Regions from separate parts of the Phenylobacterium sp. T106 genome, predicted to be linked through region 1. Evidence: predicted binding sites of a transcription regulator. Region 1 holds the regulator's gene; the other holds the start of a gene.
The links. Region 1 encodes LexA, which represses DNA repair genes until DNA is damaged. Its sites were predicted from a motif close to ATGTTCNCNANNTGTTCT; they were not measured.
Positions count from the first base shown of each region.

Region 2: a site for LexA is predicted at 3,610-3,627, ahead of AC2D8W_RS04705 (DUF72 domain-containing protein). Genes of this name have one in related genera too.

Region 1 is NZ_JBXVWA010000001.1:147,994-156,418, reverse strand. Features, by position in the region: gene gltA (citrate synthase) at 1-28, opposite strand, end outside; gene gltX (glutamate--tRNA ligase) at 83-1,492, opposite strand; gene AC2D8W_RS00770 (ComEC/Rec2 family competence protein) at 1,443-3,680, shown strand; gene AC2D8W_RS00765 (ASCH domain-containing protein) at 3,677-3,955, shown strand; gene lexA (transcriptional repressor LexA) at 3,970-4,659, opposite strand; gene trpC (indole-3-glycerol phosphate synthase TrpC) at 4,782-5,561, opposite strand; gene trpD (anthranilate phosphoribosyltransferase) at 5,561-6,586, opposite strand; gene AC2D8W_RS00745 (anthranilate synthase component II) at 6,597-7,187, opposite strand; gene AC2D8W_RS00740 (hypothetical protein) at 7,239-7,442, shown strand; gene AC2D8W_RS00735 (alpha/beta fold hydrolase) at 7,507-8,379, shown strand; gene trpE (anthranilate synthase component I) at 8,389-8,425, opposite strand, start outside.
Region 2 is NZ_JBXVWA010000002.1:8,116-16,540, forward strand. Features, by position in the region: gene AC2D8W_RS04690 (TetR/AcrR family transcriptional regulator) at 1-30, opposite strand, end outside; gene AC2D8W_RS04695 (SDR family oxidoreductase) at 170-1,099, opposite strand; gene AC2D8W_RS04700 (sensor histidine kinase) at 1,248-2,726, shown strand; gene AC2D8W_RS04705 (DUF72 domain-containing protein) at 2,734-3,564, opposite strand; gene AC2D8W_RS04710 (GNAT family N-acetyltransferase) at 3,737-4,189, opposite strand; gene AC2D8W_RS04715 (Rid family hydrolase) at 4,445-4,918, opposite strand; gene AC2D8W_RS04720 (flavin monoamine oxidase family protein) at 4,937-6,541, opposite strand; gene AC2D8W_RS04725 (TonB-dependent receptor) at 6,915-8,425, opposite strand, start outside.

The DNA of each region.
Region 1 (8,425 bases):
CGATTTGGACCTTCGCCGTTTCGCCCATGAGACCCCCTTCGCGGCTGCGAGATGAAACACTCGTTCGAGGGCTTATACCTCTTTACGCGAGGAGCGAAAGCGCATCGTCGATGCGCCCGAGGCTCTCCTCCCGGCCGAGCGCGGTCATGGCCCCGGCGAGGTCCGGGGCCGGCGCGCCGCCGGACAGGACCGAGCGTAGCTGCGGGCCGAACTTGCCGAGCCCGATCCCCTGCGATTCCGCGAAGTTGCGCAGGCATCCTTCGAGCGTGGGGACGTCCCAGGCCGGCGATTCGGCGAGCGCGGCCCGCAGCGCCTGGAAGCGCGCCGCCATCTCGGGCTCGGCGAGCTGGGCCCGGGTCTTCTCCGGCAGCTCGAGGGGCCGCTCCTTGAGGGCGAACACGACCGCGTCGGCGAGGTCGAGGGTGGTCTTGGCGCCGTCCCGCACGAACGGGACGGTCTGGGCGATCAGCGTGTCGTCCCCGGCCCGCAGCCGCACGTCCCGGCTCTCCAGGACCTTGCGCACCAGGCCGGCCAGGCGAACCGGGTCGGCCTGGCGGATGTAGTGGTTGTTGAGGTGGTTCAGCTTGTCCCAGTCCAGGCGGGCGGGCGCGCTGACGACGTCCTTGATGTCGAACCACGCGGCGGCCTCGGCGTCCGAGAAGATCTCGTCGTCGCCATGCCCCCAGCCCAGCTTGGCCAGGTAGTTCCGCATGGCTTCCGGCAGGTAGCCCATATCGTCGAACTCGCTCACGGCCTGCGAGCCGTGGCGCTTGGAGAGCTTCTTTCCGTCCGGGCCGTTGATCATCGGCAGGTGCGCCCAGGCCGGGACCTCCCAGCCGAGGCCCTGGTAGATCAGCGTCTGCCGCGCGGCGTTGTTGAGATGGTCGTCGCCCCGGATCACGTGCGTGATCCCCATGTCGTGGTCGTCCACCACGACGGCGAGGTTGTAGGTCGGCGTGCCGTCGGTGCGCAGGAGGATGAGGTCGTCCAGCGTGCGGTTCTCGAACCGGATCAGGCCCTTCACCTGATCGTCCACCACGGTCTCCCCGTCCTGCGGCGCCTTCAGGCGCACGACGAACGGGCGGTCGGGGGCGTCGTTGGGCGACAGGTCCCGCCAGGGGGAACGGATCACGCGCCCTTCGGCCCGCGCCAACTCGCGCTCGGCCTCCAGCTCCTCGGGCGTCATGTAGTCGCGATATGCGGCGCCGCGGGAGAGCATCTCGTCCACGACCGCCCGATGCCGGTCGGCGCGCGCGAACTGGAACACCGGGGTCTCGTCCGGCTCCAGCCCGAGCCACGTCAGGCCGTCGAAGATCACCTGGACGGCGGCGTCGGTCGAACGCTCGCGGTCCGTGTCCTCGATGCGCAGCAGGAACTTCCCGCCCGTGTGACGGGCATACAGCCAGTTGAAAAGCGCCACCCTGGCCGTGCCAATGTGCATCATGCCGGTAGGCGAAGGGGCGATCCTGGTGCGGACGGGACGGTCTGACATCGAACTCGAGGGGATAGGGGAGGGGCTGGCCTCGACGGCGGCGGCGCCTCTTAACACGCGCGTTCCGCGGCTTCCTAGCCTGGGACGCATCCGGGCCTGGGTCTCCACGCAGGTGGAGCAGCAGGCCGACCGGTGGACACTGTGGGCCCCGGTGGCCTTCGGACTCGGCTGCAGCCTCTACTTCGCACTGATGCGCGAGCCGCAGGCCTGGGTCGCCTGGCTCCTGCTGCTCGTGTCGGCGCTGCTCCTGGGCGCGACGCGCTGGAGCTACTGGCGCGCCGCCACCATGGCGCTGGTCCTGAGCGCCGGCGTGGTGGGGGGCTTCGCCGTGGCCAAGCTGCGGGCGGAGGCCGTCAAGGCGTCCGTCGCCCAGGCGGGCGCGCGGCCCCAGTGGGTCGACGCCTGGGTTGTCGATGTGGCCGCGCCGGGCGAGGGGGGACAGCGCCTCCTGCTGGCGCCGACGCGCGTCGGCGGCTGGGACGCCGAGGCGACGCCGATCCGCGTCCGGGTGACGCTGAAGCCCGGCGCGGCGCTGCCGGCGCCCGGGGAGTCGGTGCGGCTGCTGGCCATCCTCAATCCGCCTCCGCCGCCGGCCAGCCCCGGCGCCTACGACTTCGCCCGCGACGCCTACTTCGAGAGCGTCGGCGCGGTCGGCCTCGCGCTGCGCGCCCCCGAGGCCACGACGCCTCCGGCCGAGCCGCCCTGGCGACTTGCCCTGGCGATGCGGGTCAACGCCGTGCGCTGGAATCTCACCCGCCGGATCGTCGAGGCGCTCGGGCCCGAGACCGGGGGCCTCGCTGCGGCGATGACGACGGGCCACGAGGCCTTCATTCCCAAGGAGCAGGTGGAGAACCTGCGGGCCGCGGGGCTTGCGCACATCGTCTCGATCAGCGGCCTGCACATGGCCATCGTCGGCGGCTTCGCCTTCGGGCTCGCGCGCCTGCTGATCGCCGCCTGGCCGTGGCTGGCGCTGCGCGTGCACGGCAAGAAGGCGGCCGCGCTGTTCGGCCTCGCGGCCGTCGGCGGATACCTGGTGCTCTCCGGAGCGCCGCCGCCCGCCGAACGGGCCGCCATCACCGCCGCGGTGGCGTTCGCGGCGATCCTGGCCGACCGTCAGGCGATCAGCCTCCACGCCCTGGCGCTGGCCGCCCTGGGCGTCCTTCTGCTCCAGCCGGAAGCGGTCACTGAGCCCGGCTTCCAGATGTCGTTCGCGGCCACCGCCGCCCTGGTGGCCCTGGCCGAGATCTGGCCGCGGCCGGTGAAGGAGATCCAGGCGCCCTGGGCGATCCGGGCGTTTCAGGCCGCGGTCACCTGGACCGCCGCGAGCATCGCCGTGAGCTTCGTCGCGGGGTTGGCCACGGGCCCGTTCGCGATCCAGCACTTCAACCGGGTCTCGACATGGGGCCTCTTCGCCAACCTCGCGGTGGCGCCGATCTCGTCCTTCCTGATGATGCCCGGCCTGGCGCTGGGGGCGGCCCTGACGCCCCTGGGACTGGGGCAGGCGCCCCTGGAACTGGCCGGCTGGTCCATCGGGCTGATGAACCAGGTGGCCGCCTGGGCGGCTCGCGCCCCGGCGGCGGAGATCCTCGTCCCGAGCGCGCCCGCGTGGGTGCTGCCGGCCAGCTTCCTGGGCCTGCTGTTCACATGCCTGTGGCGGGGCCCGCTGCGATGGATGGGTGTTCCGCTGGCCATGGCGGTGCTCTGGGCCCCCCGACCCGCGGCGCCCGACGTCTGGGTCGCCGCGGACGGCGCCGCCGTGGCCGTTCGGGATGGGCGGCAGGCCGTCCTGCTCCGGCCCGACGCCAAGCTGTTCGGCGCCGAGTTCTGGGCGCGCCGGCGTGGACTGGCCGCCGTGATCAGCGATGAGGAGCGCGACCGCCGCTTCGCGTGCGATCGCTGGAGCTGCGCGCCCGCGGCGGGGGCGCCGATACGCCTGGCCGCCGCCTGGAACGTGCGCCGCCCGCTGAAGGCCGGCCGACTGGAGGCGCTCTGCGCCGCCGCCGACATCGTCGTCCTGCGCAACGATGTCCGGCCGCAGGACTGCGCCGCGCCGCTCGTGCTCACCGGCGGGGATTTCGCGAAGGGCGGGTCGGCCGAGATCTACCGGGAGGGGAACGGCTGGCGCGTGGTGTGGGCCCAGGACCTGCGCGGCCGGCGGCCCTGGACCTGGGGGTTCGACCCGCGATGATGTTCGCCAGGCCGCTTCGCGCCCGGATCCGGGCGGGGGAGATCACCTCCAGCGTCCGGCTGTGGCTCACGCCCCGCGTGAAGGTCGGCGGGCGCTACCCGCTCCTGGACGGCTTCGTCGAGGTGACGCGGCTGCAGGAAGTGGACCTCGCCGACATCACCGACGCGATCGCGCGGGCCGGCGGCTTCGCGGACGTCGAGGACCTTATGAAAACCGCCCGCCACGGGCGTGGCGAGCGGGTCTTCATCGTCGACTTCGTGTTCGTGCCCGCCTGAGCGGGCAGGACAGCCTAGTGGTAGCGGCGGATCAGGCCGACCAGCTTGCCCTGCACCGACACCCGATCGGGGCCGAAGATGCGGGTCTCGTAGGCCGGGTTCGCCGCCTCGAGGGCTACCGACGCCCCCTTCTTGCGCAGGCGCTTCAGAGTGGCCTCCTCGCCGTCGACCAGGGCCACGACGATGTCGCCCGAGACCGCCGTGTCGGTGCGGCGGATGACCACGAAGTCGCCGTCGAGGATGCCGGCGTTGATCATCGAGTCCCCGGCGATCTCGAGCACGAAGTGCTCGCCGGCCCCGAGGATGGTCTCGGGCACGGGGATGCGGTCCTTCTCCTGCTGGATCGCCTCGATCGGCGTGCCGGCCGCGATGCGGCCCAGGATGGGAAGTTCGCGGGTGTCGTTGGCGATGGCGGGCATGGCGCTGCCGGCGTCGACCAGTTGCGGCTTGAAGGGCGCGCGTCCCTTGGGGGGCGCTGCCGCGGTAGCCTGCTGCGGGAGCTTGACCACCTCCAGGGCCCGGGCCCGGTGCGGCAGCCGCCGAAGGAAGCCGCGCTCCTCCAGCGCGGTAATCAGGCGATGGATGCCCGACTTCGACGCAAGATCGAGCGCCTCTTTCATCTCGTCAAAGGACGGGGAAACACCCGTTTCCTTGATGCGCTCATGGATGAACATGAGCAATTCGTGCTGCTTGCGGGTGAGCATCTCGGGCCCTCGTGGAACAAACCGCCAACTTCCGAGGATGTTCTCTAGGTGTTCCGCGTTAATGTCAAGTTACGCGGCGAGGCTCTGAAACTCTTCGGGAATTTGGCGGCGTCAGGCGGGAATCAACCGCCCAGCAACGCGCGAGTCGCCGCGGTGACGTCGGCCTGCCGCATCAGGCTCTCGCCCACGAGCATGGCCTTGGCGCCGGACCGCTCGAGGCGGGCGGCGTCGTCGGCGCCGAAGATCCCGCTCTCGGTGACCAGCAGAGCGTCCGCGGGCGCGGCGGCGGCGAGGCGCTCGGTCACGGCGAGGTCGGTGACGAAGGTGCGCAGGTCGCGGTTGTTGACCCCGACGAGGTCGGCGCCCAGGGCACCGGCGCGGGCCATCTCGGCCTCGTCGTGCACCTCGACCAGGGCGTCCATCCCGAGCCGCCGCGCTTCGGCCATCAGCTCGGCCGCGAGCGCATCGTCCACCATCGCCAGGATGACGAGGATGGCGTCAGCGCCCAGCGCCCGGCTCTCGGCGACCTGCCACGGATCGACGAGGAACTCCTTGCGCAGGCAGGGCAGGGCCGTCGCTTCGCGGGCGGCGGCGAGGTAGGCGTCCGCGCCCTGGAAGCTGGGGCCGTCGGTGAGGACGGACAGGCAGGCCGCGCCGCCGGCCTCGTAGGCGCGGGCCAGAGCCGGCGGGTCGAAGTCGGCGCGGATCAGCCCCTTGGAGGGCGAGGCCTTCTTGATCTCGGCGATCAGGGCGAGGCGGCCGGGCGCATGGCGGCGCTCGAGGGCGGCCCGGAAGCCGCGCGGCGGGCCGGGGGCTCGGCCGGGGTCCGCGGGGCCGGCGGCCTTCCGCGCGGCGACCTCCTCGCGCTTGTAGGCCGCGATCTTCTGCAGGATGTCGCCCATCAGCCGTCCAGCGAGCGAGGGGCGATGGCGACGAGCCTGTCCAGCGCGGTCTGGGCCCGGCCATCGTCGATGACCCGTCCCGCGAGCTCGACGCCCTCGCGCAGGGTTTCCACCTTCTCGCCCACCAGGAAGGCCGCAGCGGCGTTGAGCAGGACGATGTCGCGGTAGGGGCCTGGCTCGCCCTTGAGCAGCCGCCGCAGCGCCTCGGCGTTCTCGGCCGGCGTGCCGCCCGTCAGGTCGGCCAAAGCCGCGCGCTTCAGTCCCACGGCCTCCGGGGTGACGGTGAACAGGCGCACTTGGCCCTCGCGGAACTCGGCCACGCTCGTCTCGCCGGTCGTGGTCATCTCGTCCATGCCGCCGCCGTGGACGACCCACGCCCGTTCTGACCCCAGGGCGCCCAGCACCTGCGCCAGCGGCGCGACCCAGCGCTCGGCGAAGACGCCCACGACCTGCCGCTTCGCGCCGGCGGGGTTGGTGAGCGGACCCAGCAGGTTGAAGATGGTGCGGAAGCCGAGCTGCGCGCGGAGCGGCGAGACGTGCCGCATCGCGCCGTGGTGCGCCGGAGCGTACAGGAAGCAGATGTTGGCCTCGTCCAGCGCCTTCTGCTGGCGCTCCAGGCCGGCGTCGATGGCCACGCCGAGTTCGGAGAGCACGTCTGCGCCGCCGGACTTCGAGGTCAGGGCCCGGTTGCCGTGCTTGGCGACCTTCAGGCCGCCCCCGGCCGCCACGAACGCCACGGCGGTCGAGATGTTGAGCGTGTGCAGGCCGTCGCCGCCGGTCCCGCAGACGTCGATGACGGGGTAGGGCGGTTCGAGGTGGATGGCCGCCTTGCGCATGGCCCGCGCGCAGGCCGCGATCTCGCCCAGAGTCTCGCCCCGCATCCGCATGGCGGTCAGGGCCGCGCCGACCTGAGCCGGCGTCGGCTCGCCCCTCAGGCAGGCGGCGAAGAAGTCCTGCGCATCGTCCTCGGACAGGGTCGCGCCGTCGGCGAGGCGCATGAGCAGCGGCTTGAAGGCGTCGGACATGGGCGGAAGCTCAGACCTGCGCGATCCGCCTGACGCCGGCCAGGTCGAGGAAGTTGCCGAGCAGCTCGTGCCCGCATTCGGTCGCGATCGACTCGGGGTGGAACTGGACGCCGTGAATGGGGCGCGAGCGATGCTGCACGCCCATGATCTCGCCGTCCTCGGTCCAGGCGGTCTTCTCCAGGACCTGCGGCAGAACGTCCTCCTGCACCGACAGCGAGTGATAACGGGTGGCGGTGAAAGGGTTCTTCAACCCGGCGAACACACCCGTGCCGAGATGATGGATGAGGCTGGTCTTGCCATGCATGAGCGCGCGCGCCCGCACGACGGTCCCGCCGAAGGACTGGCCGATCGCCTGGTGGCCCAGGCACACGCCCAGGATCGGCAGGTTCTCCGGCGCCTGGGCGATCAGGTCGAGGCAGATGCCGGCCTCGTTCGGGGTGCACGGGCCGGGGCTCAACAGCACCGCTTCCGGCCGCAGGCCCAGCGCCTCGTCGACGGTGAGCGCGTCATTGCGGTGGACGAGCGTCTCCGCCCCCAGCTCGTTCAGGTAGTGAACGAGGTTGTAGGTGAAGCTGTCGTAGTTATCGACGACCAGGATCATGCAGGCTCCATAGGCTTTGCCGCGCCGACCGCCAAGCGGGATGCTCATGCCATGGGACTTCGCGATTCGGCCCTGGACCCCGACGAGCTCTCCAACGCCCGCAGCCTGCTGCAGCCGGCGGTGCGTCGCGACAGGGCGTGGCCGGCGCTGCTGGCGGCGCTCGCGCTGGCCGTCACCTCGGTGCTGTTTGCGAGCGCGATGGTGCTGGCCCCGCCGGTCACGACCAACCACGCTGCGCAGGGCGCCCCGGACTGAGCCGATCGGCCTACCCACTCGCGGCAGAGATGGTAGGTGGAGGCGACTTGCGCCGGAGACCGCGATGGAAGGCCCCACGTCCCACTTCTACTTCTCGCAGCGTCTGAAGCTGCACTATGTGGACTGGGGCAATCCCGACGCGCCCCCGATGCTGCTGGTTCATGGCGGGCGGGACCATTGCCGCAACTGGGACTGGGTCGCCGAGCGACTCCGTGACCGTTACCACGTGATCGCGCCGGACCTGCGCGGCCACGGCGACAGCGCCTGGGCCATCGGCGGCGGCTACGACATGGCCGCCTACATCTACGACGTGGCCCAGATCGTTCACCAGAAGGGCATGGCGCCGGCCACCATCATCGCCCACTCGCTGGGCGCGGGGATCGCCCTGAACTACTGCGGCGCGTTCCCCGAGGCCGCCCGCAAGGTCGTCGCCATCGAGGGGCTGGGACCATCTCCCGCAGTGATGGCCGAACAGGGCAAGCGGCCGATCGAGGAACGCATCCGCGCGCAGGTGGCGGACCGCCGCGAGAACTCCGGCCGCGCGCCTCGGCGCTACGCCAGCCTCGATGACGCCGTCGCGCGGATGGCCAGCGAGAATCCCCATCTGAACGAAGCGCAGGCGCGTCACCTGACGGTCTACGGCGCGCATCAGAACGAGGACGGGACCTACTCCTGGAAGTTCGACAACCACGCCCGCTGGGGCGGCGGCGTCGGCGGCCTGTCGCACGCCGACCAGCACCGCCTCTGGAGCCGGATCACCGCGCCGGTGCTGCTGGTGCGCGGCGCCGAGTCCTGGGCTTCGGACCCCGTTGTGGACGGCAGGATCCGGCACTTCCGGAACGCGCGCCTCGTGAACTTCGAGGGTGCGGGGCACTGGGTCCACCACGACCGGCTGGACGCCTTCATGGAGACGGTCGAAGCGTTCCTGGCGGAATAGCCGCCGGCCTCAGACGAACCGCCAGCTCTCCTCGGCCGCATCCCGC
Region 2 (8,425 bases), on a different contig from region 1:
GCCCACGGGAAGATACGCGACTTGTGACATGGAACTCCTCACCCACTCCCCCGAAGGTGACGGGTGTCACATTAGAATGCGCCGTACGGCTCAGCCAAGCGGGTTTACGCGCAGGTAAAGACAAATCGGACGCCACCTTCGACCGGGGCGCCCCCCTGTCCGCAGAGGGTCAGACCGTGCGCTGGGCGCGGTCCTTCTCGTTGCTGGCCCGGATCGAGTTGCGGGCCGCCTCCCACTCCTTGTCGCCCCACGCCGCCAGGCGGGTGAAGCCGCCGCCGCCCTGCAGGTGCCCGCCGCCGTCGATGGCGATGGTCTGGCCGTTCACATAGGCCGAGCCCGGGTCCAGCAGGTAGACGGCGAGGTTCGCCAGCTCGCGCATCTCGCCGTTCCGCCCGAGCGGGATGCCGGGGTCGGCCTTCGCGCGCGCCCCGCCGGTCGCCTCCGTCGAGCCGGGGTTCAGCCGGGCCCAGGCGCCTTCGGTCGGGACGGGGCCGGGGGCGATGGCGTTGAAGCGGATGCCGCGGTTGCCCCACTCCACCGCGAGGGACTGCGTCATCACGTTCAGGCCCGCCTTCGACATGGCGCTGGGCACGGTGAACGGCCCGCCGTGCCAGACCCAGGTGGTCAGGATCGAGATCACCGAGGCGTGCCGGCCCTCGGCCAGCCAGCGCTTGCCCGCGTCCAGCGTCACGAAGAACGAGCCTCGGAAGACGATGTTGGCGATGGCGTCGAAGGCCCGCGGCGACAGGTCCTCGGTCCGGCTGATGAAGTTGCCCGCGGCGTTGTTGACGAGGCCCGTCAGCGGCCCGCCGGCCCACACCTCGTCCATGGCGTCGTGGATCGCCTCCGGCACGCGGATGTCCACCGCCATGCCGGTGCAGCGTCCACCGGCCAGCCCGCCGTGGGCGTCGGTCAGCTCCTGGGCCGCGGCCTTCACCACCTCGCCGCGCCGGCCCCAGATGACCACGTCGGCGCCCAGCAGGACGCAGGCCTCGGCCATCACCTTGCCCAGGCCGGTGCCCCCGCCGGTGATCAGGATGCGCTGGCCCTTCATCAGGCCCGGCTTGAACATGATGTCGTCCTGGGTGAACTCGGTCATCGGGGCGCCTCCATCGTTGTGTCCGTGAGCAGGCCGTCCTGACGCCGGGTCGGTCAAGCGCCCCTGCGACCAATCGCCGGGGCGCATACGGCGCAGTTGTGGCATTCTGAGTCGCGGGGGGCCGCATCGAGGGACTCGAATGGCGGCCATGAGGCGTGACCGGTCACAGCCCGCCGATCTTGCGGTGGAGCTGGGCGAAGCCCTGCTCGAGCTCGCGGGCGCGGACGGGCTCTTCGCCTGCGACAGCGGCGGGCGCATCACCTACTGCAACGCCGCCGGCGCGGCGTTCCTGCAGACGTTCCGCACCAGCTCGATCGGCAAGGCGCTCAAGCCCATCCTGGAACGGCTGGGCGTCGAGACCCTCGAGCTGCGGTTCCTGGCCGCCGTCCGCGACGCATCCGCCGTGGAGTTCGTGGTGGCGCGGCCGGGTGCGGCGGACGAGTGGGTCGAGGTGCGCGGCCTGCCGGTGACCGGCGGCATCGCTTTCTTCCTGCGCGACGTGACCGCCCGCGAGCGCAGCGAACGCACACTGCGCCGCAGCGAGCGGCGGCTGCGCTCCACCACCGAGAGCCTGCGGCTGGCGCATCAGGCCGCCCGCGCCGCCACCTGGGAATGGCGGACGGGGCGCGGCCTGCGCTGGCTGGATCCGGAGGCCGCCCGCGCCCTGATCGGCCTCACCGCCGGGCCCGACGAGTCCATCGCCGACTGGCGCACCTTCGTGTTCGACGACGACCTGGCCGGCGTGGGGGCCAGCCTGACGACTCTGCGCGACGCCGACGAGGTGGCGTTCGAGTATCGCGTGTCGGCCGCGGACGGGGGGCATCGCTGGCTGCGGTCCAGCGCCGCGGTCGTCGAGCGGCGCGACGGCCTGCCGGTGCGCGTGGCGGGCGTCACGCTCGACGTCACGGCCTCGAAGCTGCACGAGGCGCGGCTCGAGCGCGAGGTCTCGGAGCGCGACCGCGCCGAGCGGCGCCAGCAGCTCCTCATTCACGAGCTGAATCACCGGGTGAAGAACATGCTGGCCACCGTGCAGTCGGTGGCGCGCCAGAGCCTGGGGCGCGCCCGCGGCGGCGGGCCGCTGGCCGACTTCGAGGACCGGCTCATGGCGCTCGCCTGGGCCCACGACATCCTGACGCGGGAGCGTTGGGCGGGCGCATCGCTGCGGGCGGTGCTCGAACGCACCCTTTCGCCCCACGCCGCCGCGCACCGGGTCGAGTTCGCGGGCCCCGACCTGCGGGTCTCGCCCAAGATGGCCCTCGCGCTCGCCATGGGCGCCCACGAGCTGGCCACCAACGCCGTGAAGTACGGCGCGCTCTCCAACGACGTGGGGCGGCTCGCGGTGCGCTGGCGGCTGGACCCCGAGACCGAGCCGCCGCGCCTCATCCTCGAATGGGAGGAGGAGGGCGGACCCCCTGTGGCGCCGCCCAAGGCCCGCGGCTTCGGCTCGCGGCTGCTCGAGCGGGGGCTCGCCGGCGAGCTGGGCGGCGAGGTGAGGATCCTGTTCGAGCCGGCGGGCGTCCGCTGCCGCATCAGCGCGCCGTTCCAGCCCGAGGCCGCGCCGCCCGAGGAGCCGCTGGACGACCCGGTCTTCATGGCGCACGCCGGCGAGGCCGAGCTGCGTCAGTAGCGCCGGTTCAGACCGGCTCCGGCGGCTGGAACTCGGGATCGACCCGGCGGATGAACTCCATGGCCGCGGCGGGCGCGCGCACCTTACCTTCGTGGATGACGAACGCGTAGACGTCCCGCGGGCCCTCGGGCGGGCCGGTACGGTCCACCGGCGTGAAGTCGCCCGGCACGCGCCCCTCGGCGTAGGCGCGGAAGCGGCCGGCCCACAGGTCGAGGTCCTTGGCCTCGTAGCCCGTGGGGATCTCGTCGTCGGCCGACAGCAGGCGCAGGTAGACGAAGTCGGCCGTGATGTCGGGGATGAAGGGGTAGTTCTCGTTGTCCGAGTTGCAGATCGCGATGCCGCGGTCGCGGCAGAGGCCGATAAACTTCGGGTCGTTGAACGTCCCGTTGCGCACCTCGAACACGTGCTGGGCCCGGGTGTCGCCGATCCGCTCGGGCATCAGGTCCATGAAGCCGGCGAAGTCGTCGTAGTCGAACTTCTTGGTGGGCATGAACTGCCACAGGATCGGTCCCAGCCGATCCCCCAGCTCGGTCAGCCCCTGGTTGAGGAAGATGTCCAGGCTGGCCTTGCCGTCGGCCAGCACCTTGCGGTTCGTGCAGAACCGGCTGGCCTTGACCGAGAACTTGAAGCCCTCGGGCGTCGCCGCGCGCCACTTCGCCCAGCTGTCCGGCTTGAACGACGAGTAGTAGGTGCCGTTGATCTCGATCGCGGTCAGCCGGCGCGAGGCGTACTCCAGCTCCCGCGCATGGGGCCACTTGGGCGGGTAGAAGACCCCGCGCCAGGGCTCGAACGTCCACCCCCCGATCCCGCAGCGGATCCGGCCTGCCGCGTCAGCCATGCGACATCTCCTGAAGCTCGCCGGAAGTGGTAGCGACTGGCGCCCGAGTTCACAAGATGTTCCCGCGCGTGACGCGGACGGGCGTTGGGGCCGCCGCGCGTCGCGAATGGCGGGGCGTGACGCATCGCTGACGTCAGCTCGGGGGGCTGCAGCGGACCTCAGGCAGGCGGGCCTAGGCGACGTCCTTGCGCATCTCGGGCGCTGGCTCGAAGAGCGTCTCCACGGTTCCGATCGTTGAGAACCCAACCGCTTCGTAAAACGGCAGCGCGCGCTTGTTGGCGATCACGTGAAGCCCCCTGAACCCGGACGCGACTGCGCGCCGCTCGGCCTCCGCGATCAGCATTCGGCCAATGCCCTGTCCCCAGAGGCCAGGCTCGACGAACAGATCTTCAAGCTCCGCATCATGACCGTCGGAGGCCAAGACGGTCGCGAACCCCAGGATCGCGCCGCCTCGCTCGGCGAGAAAGACGGAGGCGAGATGTTCCTCGGGCACCTGCCTGGCCTCTGGCAACTCCGCGAGTTCCGCGTTGAGGTCGCCCCAGGCCAGCGACGAGCGCAACTTGAGTTCCCCCAGCTCAGCCCTCTCATCCTCGCTGGCCGGCCGTATGGTGATGTCGCTGGTCATGGCGAGACTATAGTTCTTCCTGCCCGCCGCGAGGCATAGGGACATGAACTAGGGCATTGGAGCCGTCAGGGACGTGCTCGGAGCTGGCGAGCTGATCGCGCGTCTGCGAAGCGAGTACGATGCCGCAAGGGCGGAACTCAGCGCGAAGGCTTCGCTTGCCTGAGGCGCCCCTGGGATCGGCGCGATGCCGAACGGTTCGTGCCTGGCGCAGAGGCGTCCCTGCCGTTCGACGCCGCGGGCCGGCGGATCCCGCCCTCAGCGGCTCTTGGCGGCCTGGACTTCGATCTCGACCATCATGCCCGGGCGGACCAGGGCGGCGACCTGGGAGGTGATGCGCGCGGGCTTCTTCTTCAGCGGCTGATAGATCGCGTTGTAGCTCTCCATCATGCCCGCGAAGTCCATGCCGCCGCCCTTTGCCGGGTCGCCGACGAGCAGGACGCGCATCATCACGACGTCTTCCCAGCCATAGCCCTGGCCCTGGAGGATCGCGCCGATCTTGCCGAGGACGCTGGCGGTCTGGGTCCTGGTGTCGCCGAAAGGCGCGGTCGACGGCGCGCCGGCCACCGTGTCGGGCGTGATGCCGCTGACGTAGAGCGTCTCGGAGCCGGCCGGGACCTTCACCGCCTGCGAGATGAAGCCGTTCTGCGGATTGACGTGCACATTCTCGGCCTGCGCAGCGCCGGCCAGGGCGGCGAGGGCGAGGGCGGCGGAAGGCAGCAGGTGGCGCATCGGGAGTCTCCTCGAGGGTCAGGCCGCAGAAGCCCGGGCGCGGCCCTCGGCGACCGAGTTTGAAACCCGCTCGGCGATCAGGTTCAAGGTGCGCTGCGCCGACAGGACGGCGCCCTCTTGCCAGCCGGGCATCTGCGACAGGTGGGCGCCCGAGAAATAGACACGCCCATGCGGCAGGTTCAGGAGGCGATAGGCCGGGTCGTCGAGATGGCCTTCCTGTCCCCCGCGCCCGCCCCACGCCGGCCAGGGCCCCAGGTTGAAGGGGATCTTGCTCCAGTTGACCACGGCGGGGGCGGAGAGGTCGGCCTCGTGGCCGGGGTGCAGGCGCGCCACCACGCCCCTGGCGATGGCGATCTGCTCGTCGATCGGCCGCGCTGCGAAGCCCTTGGCGGCGCGTCCTGACCCGTAGCAGGCCAGCAGCATGCCGCGGGCGGTGTGCAGGCCGTTGGAGGGATACCAGACGAGATTGGTCTCGCCGCCGACGAACGAGATGCCGCCGTAGATCTGGTCCTTCTCCCAGAACCGCGGCGCATCGAAGCCGATCTTGTTGGAGTAGTCGTGGGGCACGCCGGCGATGGCGGCCTTCACCGGCTTGTCGAAGTTGGACTCTACGCCCGCGAGGATGTTGAGCGGGAGCGTCACCACGGCGAAGTCGGCCTGAGCCGTTTCGGTCGTGCCCCGCACGCGATCGCGCCAGGTGACGGCGACGGCGCCGGGGGACTGGCGGATCTCCAGCACCTCGGCGTTCATGCGCACGGGACTGGTGATCGCCCGCTGAAAGCCGGCCACGATGCGGTCCATGCCGCCCACGGGCTGGAACATGGTGGCCTGCATGTAGAGCTGGTCTTCGAACAGGGTGGCGCGGAGCTGTTCGTTGGCCAGCAGCTCGCGGAACGGGAGCGGCTCGCGCGACCGCCCGAACTGGCCGGCCGCGCCCGGAACCTGTGCGAAGCCCGAGCGCTCGGTCCCGCGGAAGGCGCCGGTCTCGTCCAGGTCGCCGTAGGCGCGCAGGAACGGGAGAAGCTTCTCGCGATCCTCGGCCGAGAGGTCCTGGTCCAGGGCGCCGCGGCTCAGCGCCTTGGACAGCAGTTCGGAGATGTAGCCGCGGGTGTCGTTCACGCCCTGCCGCATCTGGATCGGCTTGCCGCCGTTGGATCCTGCCGACCAGATGTAGGCGCTGCGGCTGGAGTTGATCTCGACCTCCAGGGGCACGCCCAGGCGCGAGCAGTAGCCGAGCAGGCCTTCGTGGTGGCTGGGGATGCGGGCCGGCCCCGCGTTCATGTAGAGGCCGTCGGAGAAGGCCACGGTCTGGGTCGTTTCGCCGACCATCTCGATGCGTGAGCCGTTGCGCAGCGTCCAGTTTCGCCCGCCCAGCCTGTCGCGCGCCTCCAGCAGGGTGACCGTGAAGCCGGCGCGCTCCATCTCGTAGGCGGCGACGAGGCCCGCGATGCCGCCGCCCAGGATGACGACGCTTCGCCCCCGACCCAGCCCGGCCGGAAGCGACATGGGCCCGGCCCGGGCGGGGACGGCCATCAGGCCCAGGCTGACCATGGCCGAGTAGGTCGCCGCCGCGCCGCCGACCGCGCCGAGCCGATGGAGAAAGCTGCGACGGCTGAAGCCCATGATCCACTCCGCGTCCTGATCGCCCCTGCGACACGGCAAGTCGGATCGGCAGGGTCGGGCGGCGCAAGCGGCGGCCCATCGGGCGAAGGCGGCCGGCCGGATTCTGCGGCGCAAACCGGCGCCCTTGGCGACGGAATGGGCATTTCGGCGCAGACGTCAAAGATACATCTGCGCGTCACCCGAGTAGTCAAATGTATCCCTAAAGGAAGAAGGCAGTCGCCTGATGATGTTCGGGCTGAAGGATGCTCTAGGGTCCGTGATCAATACCCGGCCCGCGCCTGGCAAGCCGTCCGCCGGCGGCGCGAGGATGCTGATCATGCCGCCGTCGCGGACGGGCCCCCGTTCGTCTCGGGGGCCCTCCGCTGGCGTCCGGTCAGAACCGCTGGCCGAAGCGGGCGCCGAAGAACTGCGGCTTGATGGGGAAGGCCCGCGAGGAGCCCGAGCAGAAGGTGATCGAGCAGAACGTGTTGCGGGTCAGCTGGCCCCGGCGGTCGAAGGCGTTCTGGATGAAGACGTTGAAGTTCCAGTTGTCCTTCTTCACGCCCCCCGACATGTCGAAGGTGACGAAGCCGCCGGTGTTGCCCAGGAGGTTGTTGTTGAAGACGTTCAGATCCTGGGTCGCGCCGGTCTGGTAGAGGGCCGCCCCCTGGAGGAAGACCGTGTAGTCGCCGTAGTCGGTGTCGTAGCGGACCGAGGTGGTGCCCTTGAACTTCGGCTGGCGCGGAAGCCGCGTGCCGTCGGCGGCCGCGACCTGCGGGGTCGGCGGGCTGGAGCCCGGCACGGTCTGGCCCAGCGCGCAGGAGGACAGCTGGGTGATCGCCCGGCTCGTCGCATCGAAGGCGAAGTTGCAGAAATTGCCGTCGAGCGCGGCGTCGTTGTAGGCGCCCGACGACGAGATGGTGACCTTCCCCAGCTTCAGGTCGGCGTCGTACTCCACGCCGTAGACCCGCGCCTTGCCGGCGTTGCCGGTGATGCCGGCGCCCTGGGCTCCGGAGACGACCACCGAGTACTGGATGTTGTCCCACTGCTCGTAATAGATCGCGGCGTTGAAGCGGAAGATGTCGTTCCACAGCGTCTTGATGCCCAGCTCGTAGTTGGTGAGCTTCTCGGACTTGAACGGATCGACCGAGGCGACGCCGATGTTGCGGATGCGTAGTGGCCGATTGAAGCCGCCGGGCCGGAAACCGGTCGAGTAGTTGACGTAGACCATCTTGGTCGGCGTGAACTGCCAGTCCAGCGCCACTTTATGCGTTTCGCCGCTCTCGTCGTAGCGCCCGACCTGGTCCGCCGCGGCGAAGTTCGTGTTGAGGCACTGCAGCCGCTTCTTGGGCAGCGGCAGCACGCACCCGCGCGTGTTGGTCGGCACGTTCAGCGAGGTGGTGGTGTTCAGGGCCGAGGCCATCACGCCGGCGAAGCCCTTGATGGTGTAGTCCGTCTTGAAATAGCGGATGCCGGCGGTGAGCTTCAGGTTCGGCGTGATGTTGTAGTGCCCTTCGGCGAACAGCGCCTTGTCGTGATAGATCTGGTCCGTCTCGACGATGTAGAAGCCGTCCTCCTTCACCGCCGGGGTGCCCAGGATCATGGTGCCCCCGTTGGCCACCGGAATGCCGAGGCCGGCCGGGTTGCTGTCGCCGCCGCCCGCGCGGGTGTAGCCCACGATCTGATCCAGGCCGCGGATGGCGTAGTAGGTGTTATTTTGCTGCTTCTGCCAGTGGTAGAAGGCGCCGACTGTGACGTCGAACGGCCAGTCCTTCGGCGTCGAGACGCGGACCTCCTGGGTGAACTTGTCCCGGTAGGTCAGGCCGTGGAAGTACTGGGTCGGGTTCAGGAACTTCGTGCAGCGCAGGGTCGCGCCCGTGCCCGTGCAACCGCTGCGGTCGAAGA